One region of the Dactylosporangium darangshiense genome, then DNA from elsewhere that is predicted to be linked to it. Evidence: riboswitches for the same ligand, from Rfam matches in the RefSeq annotation. Region 1 holds a riboswitch; each other region holds the start of a gene.
What was found. Region 1 has a riboswitch for cyclic di-AMP ahead of ABD901_RS03445 (coiled-coil domain-containing protein). Riboswitches for the same ligand answer to the same signal wherever they lie in the genome.
Positions count from the first base shown of each region.

Region 2: another riboswitch for cyclic di-AMP. It lies ahead of ABD901_RS42370 (C40 family peptidase); the one in region 1 lies ahead of ABD901_RS03445 (coiled-coil domain-containing protein).
Region 3: another riboswitch for cyclic di-AMP. It lies ahead of ABD901_RS52655 (C39 family peptidase); the one in region 1 lies ahead of ABD901_RS03445 (coiled-coil domain-containing protein).

Region 1 is NZ_BAABAT010000001.1:764,567-770,117, reverse strand. It holds gene ABD901_RS03460 (hypothetical protein) at 1-2, shown strand, start outside; gene ABD901_RS03455 (SAM-dependent methyltransferase) at 59-850, shown strand; partial or broken gene ABD901_RS03450 (chitinase) at 847-1,431, opposite strand; cyclic di-AMP (ydaO/yuaA leader) riboswitch at 1,679-1,825, shown strand; gene ABD901_RS03445 (coiled-coil domain-containing protein) at 1,835-2,857, shown strand; gene ABD901_RS03440 (hypothetical protein) at 2,929-3,357, opposite strand; gene ABD901_RS03435 (MarR family winged helix-turn-helix transcriptional regulator) at 3,354-3,779, opposite strand; gene ABD901_RS03430 (App1 family protein phosphatidate phosphatase) at 3,821-4,882, opposite strand; gene ABD901_RS03425 (hypothetical protein) at 5,073-5,369, shown strand; gene ABD901_RS03420 (AAA family ATPase) at 5,380-5,551, opposite strand, start outside.
Region 2 is NZ_BAABAT010000036.1:68,385-73,935, reverse strand. It holds gene ABD901_RS42380 (VOC family protein) at 1-337, shown strand, start outside; gene ABD901_RS42375 (adenosylmethionine--8-amino-7-oxononanoate transaminase) at 369-1,637, shown strand; gene ABD901_RS42370 (C40 family peptidase) at 1,646-2,644, opposite strand; cyclic di-AMP (ydaO/yuaA leader) riboswitch at 2,657-2,789, opposite strand; gene ABD901_RS42365 (M56 family metallopeptidase) at 2,991-3,950, opposite strand; gene ABD901_RS42360 (BlaI/MecI/CopY family transcriptional regulator) at 3,947-4,318, opposite strand; gene ABD901_RS42355 (MFS transporter) at 4,544-5,551, shown strand, end outside.
Region 3 is NZ_BAABAT010000063.1:24,962-30,512, reverse strand. It holds gene ABD901_RS52660 (transglycosylase domain-containing protein) at 1-434, shown strand, start outside; gene ABD901_RS52655 (C39 family peptidase) at 936-1,778, opposite strand; cyclic di-AMP (ydaO/yuaA leader) riboswitch at 1,788-1,959, opposite strand; gene ABD901_RS52650 (hypothetical protein) at 2,289-3,188, shown strand; gene ABD901_RS52645 (L,D-transpeptidase) at 3,274-4,407, shown strand; gene ABD901_RS52640 (cupin domain-containing protein) at 4,422-4,883, shown strand; gene ABD901_RS52635 (VOC family protein) at 4,939-5,298, opposite strand; gene ABD901_RS52630 (ArsR/SmtB family transcription factor) at 5,295-5,551, opposite strand, start outside.

The DNA of each region.
Region 1 (5,551 bases):
GAGCGGTCGCGCCTATGCTGTCGGCAACGTCGGTCAATGGCAGGACATGGAGGACCGCATGGCCGCACCCTTCGACACCGATCGGCCGCATCCCGCGCGCGTCTACGACTATCTGCTCGGTGGGAAGGACAACTTCGCCCCGGACCGCGCGGCGGCCGAGGCGGGGCTGAAGGTCAACCCGAACGCGGCGACCGCCCCGCTGCAGAACCGGGCGTTCCTGCGCCGCACGGTGCGCTTCCTCGCCGAGGAGGCGGGCGTCCGGCAGTTCCTCGACATCGGCACGGGCCTGCCGACCTCGCCGAACGTCCACGAGCTCGCACAGGCAATCGATCCGTCCTGCCGCATCGTGTACGTCGACAACGACCCCATCGTGCTGGCGCACGCCCGCGCGCTGCTCACCAGCGCGCCCGAGGGCCGCACGGCCTACGTCGACGCCAACCTCCAGGACGGCAACCGCATCCTGCAGGCGGCGGAGCTGCTCGAGAACCTCGACCTCGACCGCCCCGTCGCGCTGCTGCTCTTCGCCATCCTGCACTTCCTCGACGAGGACGACGACCCTTACGGCCTGGTCGAGCGGCTCATGGCGGCCCTGCCCAGCGGCAGCTACCTGGTCCTGTCGCACATCACCGCGGACTTCGAGCCCGAGGAGTGGGCCCGCTTCACCGCGATCATGCGCAAGCAGGGCATCACCACCCGGCTGCGCAACCGCGAGGAGGTCGCCGGCTTCTTCGACGGCCTCGAGCTCGTGGAGCCCGGCGTGGTGCCGATCCTGCGGTGGCGGCCGGACGCCGGTGAGTCGCTCACCGACGCCCAGGCCGCCCTCTACGGCGGGGTTGCCAGGAAGGCCTAGCAGGACAGGGCGCCGCTACCCACGCCCACGCCGAGAATCCCCACGAAGCGCTGGTACGCCGAGACCCGGCTCTGCACCTGGGCCGGGTTGCGGCCGTTGCACTCCAGGCTGCCGTTGATGCTGCGGATGGTCTCGCCGAATCCGGCCCCGTTGACCATGGCGTTGTGCGGGGTCATGGTGCCCGGGCCGCTCTGCGTGTTCCAGTACCACAGCGCCGTCTTCCAGGCCACGGCCGCGTCGGTCTGCACCAGGTTGGGGTTGTGCAGCAGGTCGATGCCGAGCGCGTCGCCGGCCGCCTTGTAGTTGAAGTTCCAGCTCAGCTGGATCGGCCCGCGGCCGTAGTACGCCGCCTGGCCGGCCGGGCAGCCGTAGGACTGGCTCGCGTCGCAGTAGTGGGGGTAGTTGGCGGTGTTCTGCTCGACGATGTACACCAGCCCGCCGGTCTCGTGGTTGACGTTGGCCAGGAACGCCGCGGCCTCCTGCTTGCGCACCGCGTCGGAGCCGGTCCTGGCGAACGCGGGGTAGGCGGACAGGGCGGCCACCAGGCCCGAGTACGTATAGAACGAGTTCCGGCCCGGGAATCACCGAAGCAGTGAACATCATCGTTTTATGAATAATATTTACGGTACCGTTGAGCCTGCGCGACGGCCCCACGATCGGGAGCGACAGAGTCACTCACCGTGAGTAATCAATGTGATCTGAGACACACTCGGCCGCAGTGCGGGAGCTAGCGAGGATCTTCGCACAAACGGTGCGGTGCGCGTTTTCCGCGCCCTGGGTACAGTGACCCACGGTCACGTCCATGCGGGCACCGCCCCACGGTGCCGGGCGTGGCTGCCGCCCAATCGCCGCACCGTGGCGAACCGGGGACCCACCGTTACGTTGGGGTGAATCCACCCTTCTTCGGAAGGGTGGTAGGGGTCGTTCCGTCCCGAACCCGTCAGCTAACTCGGTCGGCGGCCGACGGAAGGAACAACGAACCAGATGTCATCGCGACATCCCCACCGGCGCGTTCTGATCACGCTGCTGGCGGCACTCGTGCTGGGTGGGCTCGCCGCCACGCCCGCTTCGGCCGAGCCCAGTGGCGACCCGGGCGACGAAGGCGCCGCCGCCAATCCGACCCTCGGCTCCGTGCTGGAGGACACCACCCGGGCCTGGACCGACGCCAAGGCGCGCTTCGACGCCTCCGTCAAGCACCAGGCCGAGCTCACGACGCAGCTGCAGTCCACCGAGGCGCAGCTCGCCTCGCTGCAGGACCAGGTGTCCTCGATCGCCGTCGCGGCGTATCGCACCGGCCCCCTCACCACGTTCGCGGCCCTGATGGACGCCGACAGCCCCGACAGCTTCGCCGAACGGGCCGGCTCCATCAACGAGCTCGCACACCACAACGACAACCTGCTGCACCAGTTCAGGGTGCTGCGCGAGGCGCAGGCCTCGCAGAAGAAGGCGCTCGACGAGGAGGTCGCGACCCAGCAACAGCAGGTCGCGACGATGGAGCAGCAGAAGAAGGAGGCGGAGAAGGCGCTCGCGCTGGCCGGCGGGCCGAGCAAGGGCTTCGTCTCCGCCAACCTGCCGGTCGCCGACCCGGTGAAGCGCAACTCCGACGGGTCGCTGCCCAAGGAGTCGTGCAACCAGGACGACCCCACCACCACCGGCTGCCTCACGCCGCGCACGCTGCACGACATGCAGACGGCACAGAAGGACGGCTTCAAGCGGTTCGTGTCCTGCTACCGCCCGAGCGGGCCGTATGAGCATCCCAAGGGGCGCGCCTGCGACTTCTCGGTGCAGAAGACGAGCGGATTCGGCGGGGTGGCCACCGGCGACGACTTCGTCTACGGCTCGACGCTGGCCGCGTACTTCGTCAAGAACGCCTACAACCTAGGCGTGATGTACGTGATCTGGTTCAAACAGATCTGGACACCGGCGGCCGGCTGGCACCATTACAGCGGCGTCGCAGGTGACCCATCCAGCGATCACACCAACCACGTGCATCTCTCCGTGCTCTGACCCTTGCGTCTGCGAGCGGCCGGTCGACAGGACTCCTGTCGACCGGCCGTTCTCGTACGCCGGTCGGGAGGTCAGCGCCGCAGTTCCGCTTGCGCGCGGGCGGTGACCTCGGCCAGGACGCGCCCGGCGACGGCGAGGTCGTCGGCCTCTATGCCGCCGTAGAGGCGCCCGGTCAGCTCGGCCGTGTCGGCGCTGATCTCGGCGTGCCGCGCCCGGCCCGCCTCGGTCAGCACCAGCCGCTCGCCGTCGAGCTCGGCCAGCCCCAGCTCGACTACCCCGGAGGCGGCCGCCTCGGCGGCGCCGGCCTCGATGCGCAGCCCGTCGGTCATGCGGGCAATGAGCCCGGCGCGCTCGACCGCGCCGCCGGACAGCGTGGCCACGTTGATCGCGACCCACTGGTGGAACGTGGTGCCGGTGCGCGCCAGGATGCGCTCGAGCAGCGCGCCGGTGGCGATCTGGGCCTGCCCGATGAGCTGGCCGTTGAGCACTGGTGTGGTCATGACGGGTCTCCTTCGAGAAGCTTCTCCAGCGTGGCGACGAACGCCTCGGTCTGCGGCGAGCCGGGACCCCCGATCGGGGCCAGCAGGCGCTCCTGCAGCCCGCGGACGATCCCGACCGCCTCCCCGGTGACCGCGCGCCCCCGTTCGGTCAGTGCCAGCCGGACCGCGCGCGTGTCGGCCGGGTCCGGCTCGCGCTCGATCAGGCCGGCCGCCTCCAGCGCGCGGGCCAGCTTGGACACGTACAACGGCTCCAGGCCCGTCCGGTCGGCCAGCCCGCGCTGGCTCGGCCGCTCCGGCCGTCCGTAGAGGTTGGCCAGCAGCGTGTATTGCGCGTGGGTGAGCTCGAGCGGCGCGAGCGCACGGTCGACCAGCACCCGCCAGCGCATGGACAGCCGCCAGACCAGGGAACCGGGCGTCGTCATGCCAGAAACAGTACATGGCTATAGTAGCCATGGCTACTAATTCAGAGGATCTCCGTGTCGCGCAGCAGGCGCCACAGGCCGGCGCCGTCGGGCGCGGACAGCCAGCGCGCTTCGTTGGGCGGGAAGCGCTTCGAGCTGCCGGCGACGCCCGGGAAGGCGCCGGCCAGCACCGCCTGGGTCGGCGAGAGGTGCCGGATGGCGACTGCGGCCACGCTGTCGGGGTGCTCGGCCGCGAACTCGGCGTAGATCTCCGGGTCGTGCTGGCCGTCGTCGCCGACGAGCAGCCAGCGGATGTCCGGGAACTCCTCCGCGAGGCGGGCCAGCGAGGCCCGCTTGTGCGCCTGGCCGCTGCGGAAGAACCGGTCCGGCTGCGGACCCCAGTCGGTCAGCAGCAGCGGGCCGGCCGGGTACAGGTGCCGGGACAGGAACCGGGTCAGCGTCGCGGCCACGTTCCAGGCGCCGGTGGACAGGTAGAAGACGGGTGCGCCCGGGTTGGCGTTGACCAGCCGCTCGTACAACACCGCCATCCCCGGCACCGAGGCCCGCGCGTGCTCGTCGAGCACGAACGTGTTCCACGCGGCGAGCAGCGGCCGTGGCAGCGTGGTCACCATGACCGTGTCGTCGACGTCGGAGACGATGCCGAAGCGGGTGGTGGCCGGGTCGATGATCCGGATCGGCGCCTCGACCGGCGTGCTGTTCTCGCTCTGCAGGGTGACGCTCGCCCAGCCCGGCGCCAGGTCGGCCTCGACGACCACGTCGATGAACCCGCCCCGGTCGCAGCGCACCTCGCAGGTCCGCCCGCCCGCCTCGATGCGCACCACCGCGTCCATGACCGACACCGCGGTGAACGAGCGCCAGCCGCGCAGCTTCTTCAGGCGCTTGCCCGGCTTGGGGTCGATCCGGGCCAGCAGCACCCGGCCGAGCACCCGGACCCAGCCGGGCCGGTCGGCCGTCGCGCAGGCGCCGTAGCCGGTGTAGGCGGTGACGGCGACCTTCCACCCGCGCCGGCGCAGCCGCCGCTCGAGGACGTTGTGGATCGCGTCCTCGACACGCGCGGCTCGGTGCAGCGGCAACGGCGCGCTGGTCGGCGCGTTGGGGATCAGCGACACCGCCCCACCCTTCCACAGCGAACCAACGACCGCACCCTGCTAAGCGATCAACGGCGAGTGACCAACACACGACGCTGGCATGAAACCGTGAACCTGAACTGGACGGGCCCGCGTAGCGTGAATGTCATCAGGAACACATCGATTTCACTGAAGGCGTTCCGCAGAAGCGCACAGGAGGTGCGAGATGGCTACCACATTCGAGGCCGTTCGGGCCGAGGCGCTTTTCGCGTCCGATCTGCAGTCCTCCCAGTTCCCGGCGGGCGGGGAGATCCGCAGCGCGGTCGCGGCGACCCTGCGCAGCATGGGCATCCAGGGCTGCGCGGCGCGCGTCGCGAGCGAGTTCGGCGACCACCCGGAGACCGCCGTCGCCCGCATGGCGTGGGCGCTGGCCCAGGTCCGCGCGACCTACCCGGCCGCCGAGACCAGAACCGTGCGCGCGATCCGTTCCCTGCGCCGCCCCGGCGCCGTGATCGCCGCATAACCACCAGCCGCTAGTCGTTGCGGACCCAGCGCACCTCGTGCGCCTCGGTCGGGTCCGGCGGCTCCCAGCGCGCGGCCATCCGGTCGATCACCCCGGCCGGCACCGGCGCCGCGCGCGCCCGGTTGCGCCGGTGCACCACGTCCGGCGGCGCCTCGACGCTCACCACCTCGATCCGAGCCCGA
Region 2 (5,551 bases), on a different contig from region 1:
CGTGTTCGGCGGGGAGCTGCGGATGAACACGTTCGGAGAGTTCGGCTCGGACGACTCGAGCATGGCCGACCAGATCATGCACGCCCAGCTGGAGACGCCGAGCGGCTACACGATCATGGCCTCGGACACGCCGGCCAACATGACGCTGACCCCCGGCGACCACATCACGATCAGCCTGAGCGGCGACGACGGCATCGAACTGCGCGGCTACTGGGACAAGCTGTCCGGCAGCGGCAAGGTCTCCATGCCGCTGGAGAAGCAGATGTGGGGCGACGAGTTCGGCTCCTGCACCGACCAGTTCGGCATCCAGTGGATGGTGAACATCACGCAGCCCTAAAGGCGGGCGGAGATCGGCATATCGTCGGGCCATGGACCCCGACGAGCTGATCGCGCTCGACCGTGAGCACGTCTGGCACCCGTACGCGCCGATGCCGGCGACCCAGCGCCCGCTGGTGGTCTCGTCGGCGTCGGGCGTGCGGCTGCGGCTGGCCGACGGCGGGGAGCTCGTCGACGGGATGTCCTCGTGGTGGGCGGCGATTCACGGGTACGCCCACCCGGCCCTCGACGCCGCCGTGCGCGAGCAGGTCGGGCGCATGAGCCACGTCATGTTCGGCGGCCTGACGCACGAGCCCGCCGTGCGCCTCGCCAGGACCCTCGTCGACATCACGCCCGGCCCGCTGCGGCACGTCTTCTTCTGCGACTCCGGGTCGGTGTCGGTCGAGGTCGCGATCAAGATGTGCCTGCAGTACCACCGATCGCTGGGCCGTCCCGCGAAGCGCCGGATGCTGACCTGGCGCGGCGGCTACCACGGCGACACCTTCCACCCCATGTCGGTGACCGACCCCGACGGCGGGATGCACAGCCTCTGGCGCGGCGTGCTGCCCGAGCAGCTGTTCGTGCCCATGCCCCCGGTCGAGTACGACCCCGCGTACGTCGCCGAGCTGGACGAGACGCTGCGCCGCCACCGCGACGAGGTCGCCGGGATCATCGTCGAGCCCGTCGTGCAGGGCGCCGGCGGCATGCGCTTCCACAGCCCGCGCTACCTCAACGCCCTGCGCGAGCTCGCCGACGAGCACGACGTCCTGCTCGTCTTCGACGAGATCGCGACCGGCTTCGGGCGCACCGGCGCGCTGTTCGCGGCCGATCACGCGGGCGTCACGCCCGACGTGATGTGCATCGGCAAGGCGCTCACCGGTGGGTACCTCTCCATGGGCGCCACCCTGTGCGTCCCGCGGGTGGCGCAGGGCATCAGCCGCGGCGAGACCCCGGTGCTGGCGCACGGCCCGACGTTCATGGGCAACCCGCTCGCGGCCGCGGTCGCGAACGCCTCGATCGAGCTGCTGCTCTCGGGCGACTGGGCGGGCACCGTGACCGGCATCGAGGCCGGCCTGATCCACGGCCTGGCGCCGGCCCGCGGCCGCGCCGGCGTGCTGGACGTGCGGGTCCTCGGCGCCATCGGCGTCGTCCAGCTCGACCACGACGTCGACATGGCCGCCGCCACGAAGGCGGCCGTCGAGCACGGCGTCTGGCTGCGGCCCTTCCGCGACCTCGTGTACACGATGCCGCCCTACATCACCGCCGACGACGACCTGGAGCGCATCTGCGCGGCGGTGCTCGCCGCCGCCGAGGTCGCCTAGGGCGTGGGTCAGCCGGGGCGGCGGTAGCCGGTGATCGGCCGGCCGTCGAGCTTGGCCATGCGGACATAGTCGCCGGTGGTGGGGGCGTGGACCATCCAGCCGCCGCCGACGTACATGCCCATGTGGTGCAGGTCGCTGTAGAAGAACACCAGGTCGCCGGGGCGCAGGTCGGCCTTGGCGACCGGTTTGGCGTCCTCCCACTGCCACTTGGTGTAGTGCCGCAGCGTCACCCCGGCGGCGGCCCAGGCGGCCATGGTCAGCCCCGAGCAGTCGTAGCCCTTGGGGCCGGCGGCGCCCCAGATGTAGGGCTTGCCGATGAGCTCGCACGCCTTCTTCGCGGCGGTGCCGCCGGGGCCGCCGAGGTACTCGACCGGGCAGGCGACGGGTTTGAGGGTGCCGGTGGCGCCGCTGCTGCCGTACGCCTGCTGGCGCAGCTTCTGCAGCTCGGCGAGCTTGCCCTCGATCTGGGTCTTCTTCGCCGCCAGGTCGGCGTCCTGGGTCGCCTGCTGGGCGATGAGCGCGTCCAGGGTCTGCTTGTCGCCGGCGAGCTTGTCCCGGGCGGCGGCCACGCTCTGGATCTGGGCGCGTTCGTTGCGTGCGATCGCGTTGATGACCACGAGCTGGTCGAGCATGTCGGTCGGGTCGTCGCCGCCGAGGACCACCTGCATGGCGGTGACCCGGCCGGTCTTGTACTGCCGGACCGCGATGTCGCTGATCTTGCCCATGGCGGCGTCGACCTGCGCCTCCAGCGGCTGCAGTTGCTGCTGCAGGGCCGCGGCCTTGGCCTGGTTGTCCTTGAGCTGGGTGTGGACCTGGTTGTACTGCTCGATCGTCGGCTCGAGCTGGTTCCACATCTGGTCGATCTGGGCCTCCAGCTCCGCCGGGGTCGGAGCGGCCTGGGCCGCCCCGGTGCCGGCGAGCAGCACCGCGACCGCGGTGAGCGCGGCGACGATGGCGCGCGCGGGGAGGCTGGTGGTCAGGACGCGGCGCGGGCGGCGTGGCGGCACGTGCGGCAGGCTCCTTCTTCCCTCGACCGCCTACCGGGTTAGCTGACGGGTTCGGGCGGGAAGGTCGCCCTACCGCGGAACGCGGATACACCCCGGATGCTGCGGTTGGGTCCCCGGCTCGACATCGACTCGGCGGCGCCGGACGCCGGCGCCGACCAGGGTGATCAGCGCTCCGGAAGCCCGGCCGGAGCTGACCTTACGCATCGCTCCCATTCGGCACAACCCATCTCCTACGCACCGTAGGAGATTGTCGAGTGACCGGAATGCACAGAAGTGCTGCTAGACGGCCATTTGTCGGTGCGATCGGGTGCGAAATCCGGTGATCATAGTCGTTGTCGGCGGCGGCCTAGGGCGCCAGCGGCGAGCGTTGGAGTGCCGCGATGGCGACGGGCATCAGGGGCAGGAGGGTGAACAGGCCGGCGGCGGCGCGGGTCAGCGCGGCGGGCAGCGGCCGGGGCCGGTGCAGCAGCCGGTGCAGCCGTTCGGTGGCGTCCCCGCCGTCGGCGCCGAGCAGCGCGCTCGCGTCGTCCGGCCCGCCCGCCCTGGTGCCGGTGTGCCGGGCGTTTGCCTCGGCGAGCGCGACGAGGGCGCGGGCCAGCACGATCGGCGGGTTGGAGCGCACGGCGACGTCGTCGGCGCGCAGCTCGGCGAGCCGGTGCACCTGCCGCACGGCGGTGGCGAAGCAGGGCGCCCACGGGAACGCCCGGTCCAGCAGCCGGGCCGTGCGGACGAGGCGGTAGTGCCGGCCGGTGGCGTGTGCCCGCTCGTGTGCGGCGACCGCGTGCAGTTCCTCGCCGGTGAGGTGGTCCACGGCCGCCGAGGTGAACACGACGTCGCGGACGCCGCCGCCGGGCAGCAGGTATGCGGCGGGCTCCGCGGCGGGCACGACCGTCGCGCCGAGCTCCGGCATCGCCCGGCCGGTCAGCGACAGCAGCCCGCGCAGCCGGCGCCGCTGCCGCCGCTCGGCCCGCGCCAGCCGCCACCCGGCCAGCGCGAATCGGACCGCCAGGACGCCCAGCAGGCCGGCGCCGCCGACGGCGAGGGCCTGCGCGGCGGTGCCGTGCGCGCCGAGCAGCGCGTCCAGGCACACCCGCCAGGCCCGGCACACCAGGTCGTGGGTGTGGTCCCAGTGCAGCGTCGCGGTGATCCCAGTCAGCAGCGCACCGGTCACGACCGCGGCGCACCACATCTGCCACGCGTACAGGCCCAGCCCGGGTGCCCGCGCCACCCATCGGGCGCGGGCCAGCCTCGGCCCGCCCGCCAGCACCAGCGCCGCGGCGTAGGCGGCGAGCAGGATCGTGCTCACGACCCGGTGATCTTCCGCTCGTAGGTGTTCAGCGCCGACCGCAGCGCCGCGGCCTCATCCAGGGTCATCTGGCCGAGGAAGTGCAGCAGGGTCTGCTCCCGGTCGCCGCTGTCGGTCAGCGCTTCGCGCATGAGCCCGGCGCCGTGCTCCTCGCGGGTGGTCACCGCGTGATAGACGTGCGCCCGGCCCCGGGGCTCCCGGCGCAGCCAGCCCTTGCGGTGCAGCTTGTCCATCACCGTGAGGACCGTGGTGTACGCCAGGTCGCGCTCCCGTGTGAGCGCGGTGTGCACCTGCCGCACCGTGACGGGCTCGCCCGCCGCCCACAGCTGCCGCATCACCGCCGCTTCCAGCTCCCCGAACCCCTGCACCCGCACCCTCCCGGACCAGTTTCCGGCGCCGCACCGGCCGCCCCGATGCTACGACGGCGCGACGCACACCACACCGGCCGGACAAAGGCCCTGCTCGGACGGCCCTCGCGCGGTCCCGCTCGCCCTTGCGGGCAGGCCGGCCGGTTGACCCTCGATACCCCCTGGGGGTATATCTGACGTCACGCGAATCTGATACCCCCTGGGGGTAGTTGGGAGTCTGTTGTGATGTCGTCTGGATCGCGGCGATGGTGGGCGCTCGGCCTCATCGCCCTGGCGCAGTTCATGGTCATCATGGACACGTCGATCATCGGCGTGGCGCTGCCGCGGATGCGGCAGGATCTGGGGTTCTCGGCGCAGAACCTGTCCTGGGTGTTCAACGCCTATGTGGTCGCGTTCGGCGGGCTGCTGCTGCTCGGCGGCCGCCTCGCCGACCTGTACGGGGCCCGCCGGATGTTCGCCCTGGGCTGGGCGGTCCTGCTGGCCGGCTCGGCCGCCGCCGGGCTCGCCGGAGGCGTCGCGGTGGAACTGGCCGCACGGGCGGTGCAGGGCGCCGGCGCGGCGCTCATCGCACCGGCCGCGCTGGCGCTGCTGATGACGCTGTTCGGCGCCGAACCGAAGGAGCTGGCCAAGGCCCTCGCTTTGTACGGGGCGGCGGCACCGGCCGGCGGCACCGCCGGAGTGTTCCTCGGCGGCGTCATCACCGAGTACGCGAGCTGGCCGTGGGTGTTCTACCTCAACATCCCGATCGCGGTGCTCGTCCTGGCCGCCGTGCCCGCGGTCATGCCGGGCGGCAAGGCCCGGCGCGGCTCGCTCGACCTGCTCGGCGCGCTGACGGCGACCGCCGGGCTGGGTGCCGCGGTGTTCGCGGTCGTCCGGGCGCCGGAGGCCGGGTGGGGTTCCGCGCAGACCTGGCTGGTGCTGGCCGGGGCGGTCGCCGCGCTCGGTGGGTTCGTCGCCGTGCAGGTCAATCGCCGCCAGCCGCTCGTGCGGCTGTCGATCTTCCGGGCACCGCAGCTGGCCGCGGCGAACGTCGCGCAGCTGCTGCTCGGCGCGGCGTGGATCCCGATGTGGTTCTACCTGAACCTGTACCTGCAGCAGGTCCTGGGCTACGGCGCCTTCGCCAGCGGCGCGGCGCTGTTGCCGATGACCGTCCTCATCATGGCCGGCATGATCGGCATCGCGCCGCGGGCGACGGCCCGGTTCGGTCCGAAGGCCATGGTCGTCGCCGGCCTC
Region 3 (5,551 bases), on a different contig from region 1:
CCCTGCCGGTCCTGTCGATCACCGACTCCGACGGCAAGCCCGTTGACGCCGCCGGCCCGAAATGCCGCCAGGTCGTGGACCCCGACGTGGCGGCGGCGGCAACCGACGCGGCCCGGTGCCCGGTGGGCAAGTCCTCCGTGTACAGCAAGTGCGACGGCGGCACGGCGGAGGCGGTGTCGGGCATCCTGGCGGGCCGCCCGGTAGCGGGCAAGACGGGCAGCTCGGAGTACAACGCCACGGAGACGTTCGTAGGCTTCACCCCGCAGATAGCCGCCGCCGGCATCGCGGTCAACGCGGACAACCCCAACGACCAGGTGGGCGGCGGCATCTCGAACTCGGTGAACTCAGCGGTGGCCCAGACAATGGCAGCGGCTCTACGCGGCCAGCCCGCCAAGAACTTCCCAGCTCCCAGCCGAGCCCGCGCCATGGGATAACGTTCCGTGACAGAATCTCACGCAACGCAGTTAGGTCGGATCGTGATTTGGTAGCGTCCTGTACCGTAAGGCATAGACCGGAGCACGCCGCCGCCGAAGCCGTCCTCGATCGATCCACACCGGCGACGCATCGGCCCAGCGACGTGAACGATCTCGACCAGCAGGGCAGCGACACGCGTCACGTGCGCGTACACGTGCCGCAGCCCTCGGACGGCGCCGACCATCCCACGCGGGCGTACGCAACCGGCATTGCGTACGTGGGATCGCGGCTCGCACGAGGGCTCCAGGCCGGACCGCGTCGCCGGCCGGTGTGGGCGCCGCGCGCGACGGCGCCGACGGTGAACGACGTGGCGGCACGGCGCGAAAGCGGCAGGCGCGGCCAACGCCAGGACGGCGCGGACCGCGAGCGACGTGGCGGCACGGCGCGAAAGCGGCAGCAGCGTCCCACGCGAGCCGCGCGCGACGCCTGCCGTGGTCAGTACAGCTAGGTGATCAGTACAGCTAGGCCGCGTAGCCGCGCTGGGCGATCCAGTTGGCCATCTTCGCGACGGGGAGGGTGTACGCGCCGACGCCCTCCGCGTCGGCCGGGTCCGCGATCCTCACGGTCTCGCCGCCGTCGCGGTAGCCGACGATCGTGAGGTAGTGCCCGCCCGGGTAGGAGTGGCTGTGGCCCCCGTCGTCGACCGTCGAGCCGGCGATGTTCGCGACCACCGCGTAGCCCGAGCCGATCGCGCTCACGACCGACTTGCGCAGCTCGTCGACGTCCGCGGAAGTCGCCGACTCCCCGCGGATGAAGTGGGGCTCGTAGAAGTTGGTGCCGGTGAAGGAGTTCAGGGCCCTCGCGGTGTCCTCCGACGAGTTGGTGCCGCCCTCCGTCGTGCCCAGGCGCTCCGCGACCTGGGACTGCGACGGGAACAGGCCACGCGCGGTCAGGGCGATGCGCGTCGCCGCCGGGCCGCAGTAGTAGTAGTTCTCCTGCCAGGCGAACTGGTACGAGACGTCCTTCTGGGACGGCTGGGTCGGGGTGGGAGACGCGGACGAGGCGGACGGGGCGGGCGACGACGAAGCGGAAGGCTTTGTGGACGTCGGCGCGGCGGCCGGTGGGGGTGCGTCGCCGCGCTGCTTGGCGCGGGCCGCCGACGACGTCGAGACGCCGTCCACTGTGGACTCCGAGCCGGCCAGGGACGTGGCGTCGGAGGCGGGGTGGTGGTCCAGCGTGGCCACGCCGATGCCGGCGGCCGCGGCCAGGACCAGGGAGGCGGCCGCTACCGGGAGGCGGCGGCCGAGAGGGCGGCGGCCGGACGGAGGGGGTTGCGAGTGGCGGGACTTGTAGAAGTACGACAACGGGGGCACCGCTCCTTCCGCAGCCGCTTACCGGGTTAGCTGACGGGTTCGGGCGGGAAGCTCGCCCTACCGCCGGGGGCCCGAACGGGCACCGGCGGATTCACCCCGGGTGATGCGTGGGTCCCCGGCTCCTGCGCGCGCGACCGGCGGTGGCGGGCGCATAACTCAGCGGATTCGCTTCGGCGTCACCCACCGTGAGTGACTTCGGGCCGCGGCGAACGACATTGACGGTAAACGCGCCGCTCAGGGCACCTGTATCACCCTGCGGATTCAGCCACAGGGCGTGACGCTCATACGAAGGGTGACCGGGTGCGTACGGCCCCCGCGCCGATTTTCACGCCCGAAATCACCCCCTCGACCACCCGGTCCTAGTCTCGCCGGATGCTCGACGGTGCCGACGAAAACCCGCAGCTCAGCGACGCGACGACCGAGCCCGGTCCGCGTCACCTGCGGCCTCGCCGAGGTCGCCACGCTGCCGCACTTGCCGCCGTTCCCGCCCAGATCAGGCGGATGAACGCGGCGATGCCCGCGCAGGTCAAGCGACTGAACGCGGCCGTGCCCGCGCAGGTCAAGCGACTGAACGAGGCCGTGCCTGCGCAGATCAGGCGGTTGAACCTCGCTCAGATCACGCGCCTGCACACATCCCGGGGCGAGAGCTTCCTGCTCCCCGCCGCCGGGAACGACCGGATGCGTCGCGGGCTGGCCACGGCGGCCGTGCTCGCCGTGGCGGCGTTCGGGATCACCACGACGGTGGCCGGGAACGGGCCGGGCAGCGGCTCGGCGGTGAGCCTCACGGCCGAGGCGGACGGCGGCGTCTCCCGCACGGACGGCGGCTCGGTCGCCTCCCGCGGCCGCGGCCGCGACCACGCGGCGGCTCCGAGCGCCAACGCAAAGCAGAACCAGACGAACTCGAAGCAGACAGATCCGGCCCAGGCCGCGTCGAAGGCGCCGGCCACGGCGGACCCGACGCCGACGCGGCCCGCGCCGGTCGGCGGGCTCACGCAGGCCGAGATGGACAACGCGGTCGCGATCGTGGACGTCGCAAAGCGCGAGAACCTGCCGAAGCGGGCGGCCATCGTGGCGCTGGCGACCGCGCTGCAGGAGAGCCACCTGCGCAACCTGGCCAACCCGAACCTGCCCTCGTCGCTCGACCACCCCAACCAGGGCGTCGGGTACGACTACGACTCCGTCGGGCTGTTCCAGCAGCGGCCCAACTGGGGCTCGATCGACCAGCTGATGGACCCGCACGAGTCGGCCCGCCGGTTCTACGCGGCGCTGGTGCGCATCCCGGGCTGGGGCGACTACGCGATCACGGTCGCCGCGCAGATGGTCCAGCGCTCCGCGTTCCCCGACGCGTACGCCAAGTGGGAGGGCCTGGCGACGCAGATCGCCGACACCACGATGCAATAACCCGGGTAGTCACACGATTGCCGGCCCGGTCTCCTCCGGGCCGGCACGACGATGCCTCTATGGACAGACAACCATGGCAGGCAACATGAGACGTTCCCTGACTGCGCTCCTCGTCCTCGCGGTCGCAGCGTCGCCGGCGCTGGCGGCCTGCGATGGGCACGGCAAACCGGTGGCGAAGAACACCGCTCCCCCGCCGACACCCGTCGGGCTGGCGATCTCGCCGACGACCAGTGACGGCGGCGTGCCGATCAGCACGGAGATCGGGCTGAAGGTCAGCGACGGCAAGGTGACCGGCGTGACGCTGACCGACTCGGCCGGCCAGGCGGTCGCCGGCGCGCCGCGCGCCGACGGCAGCTCCTGGGTGCCCGCGACCGCGCTGAAGTACGGCACGTCGTACACCGCGAAGGTCACGGCCGTCGGCGCCGACGGCAAGCCGGTGACGAAGGAGACGACGTTCACCACGGCGGCGAAGCCGCAGGGGCAGCAGATCAACTCCGACCTGAATCTCATCAACGGCGGGACCTACGGCGTCGCGATGCCGATCGTCGTCGAGTTCGGCACCGAAGTACCGCCGGAGTCTCGCGCGGCGGTCCAGCAACGGCTGTTCGTCACGAGCGATCCGCCGCAGCCCGGGACGTGGCACTGGTTCGGCGGCAAGCAGGTGATGTACCGGCCGGAGCACTACTGGCAGCCCGGCACGAAGATCACCGCGCGCAAAGCCCTCAACGGCGTGACCGTCGGCAACGGGCACACCGACGAGGACTACACGGCGACGGTCACGATCGGGCGCAAGCTCACGATCGACATCGACAACGCCACCAAGCAGTTGACCGTGTACCAGAACGACCAGCCGATCAAATCGATGCCGGTCAGCCTGGGCAAGGCGTCGACCCCGTCGTCCAGCGGCACCACTGTGATCATGTCGCGTGAACCGTCGACGGTGTTCCGCACGCCCGAGTACACCGCCTTTGTGGAGTACGCCATGCGCCTGACGTGGGGCGGCCAGTACATCCACGCCGCACCGTGGTCCGTTGGCGATCAGGGCAAGCGCAACGTCTCGCACGGCTGCACCAACGTCTCCACCGCGAACGCCCGCTGGCTCTACGAGTCGGTGCTCGTCGGCGACCCGGTGACCACCCGCGGTACCGAGGTGGCGCTGGACCCGGGCGACGGCTGGACGGCGTGGGACATGTCGTGGGCGGACTACAACAAGGTCTAGAGGGGGAGAGAACCATGGAAGTGATTCGCGCGCCCAGCACCAGCCGCCCTGCGCCGCAGCAGCGGTACTCCGGCGTGGCCTGGATCGGCCGGGACGTGACGGCGATGGAGCCGTCGCGCCTGGCCACGTTCCACGCCCAGTTCAACCCGTGCGCGCGCACCGCGTGGCACAGCTGCCCCTACGGCAGGGTGCTGCACGTGCTGCACGGCGTCGGCCGGGTCCAGCGCCGCGGCGGCCCGGTGCACGAGGTCCGCGCCGGCGACACGATCGTGGTGTCGGCCGGCGAGTGGCACTGGCACGGCGCCGGCCCGCACACCTTCGTGGCCATGGTCTCCACGCACGAGACCGACCCGGAGGGCGCCGGCACCGAGTGGGGCGATCAGGTCACCGACGCCGAGTACTCGCGGGCGCCGCAGGCCACGGCGTTCCGGATGCCGGACACCGATCGTGTACCCGACCGCGAGGCGTGCTGGTGAGCCGCTGACACACCGGTCGCCCAGGGCCCCGCCGCATGCCGCGACGGGGCCCCGATCATGCGTCGGGGTCGTAGGCGTGCAGGCCGATGAGGATGCCGGCGGGGTCGAGGATGTAGCAGCCGTGCCCGACTCCCTTGATCGTGAACGGCTCGACCACCACCTGGCCGCCGTGCTCGCGGACCGCGGCGGTCGCGGTGTCGAGGGAGTCGACGCGGATCACCGGGACGGTGCGCGGCTGGCCGTCGCGGGAGGCGAGCAGGCCGGTGTCGACGCCCGGCGCGTCGCCGCGCGGCGCCACCAGGTAGTCGGGCGCGGCGAACGGGGCCGGGTCCCAGCCGAAGACGGACGAGACGAAGCGGCGGGTGGCGTCCAGGTCCGGGCTGTTGATCTCGACGTAGCTGACGGGCTGGGTCATGCGGGCTCCTCGATGCTTCGCGAACTCAGATCGGTCGCCCAGGCGGCGACGGTCGACAGCGGCGGCCGGGACAGGCGATGCCAGCGGTGCCGGCCGCGCTGCTCGGTGTGGATCAGGCCCGCGTCCTGCAGGACCTTGAGGTGCTGCGACACCGCAGGTCGGCTGACCGGCAGCAGGTCCGCCAGCTGCCCCGTGGTCGCCGGGCCGTGCGACAGCCGCTGCAGCAGCGCCCGGCGCGAACGGTCGGCCAAGG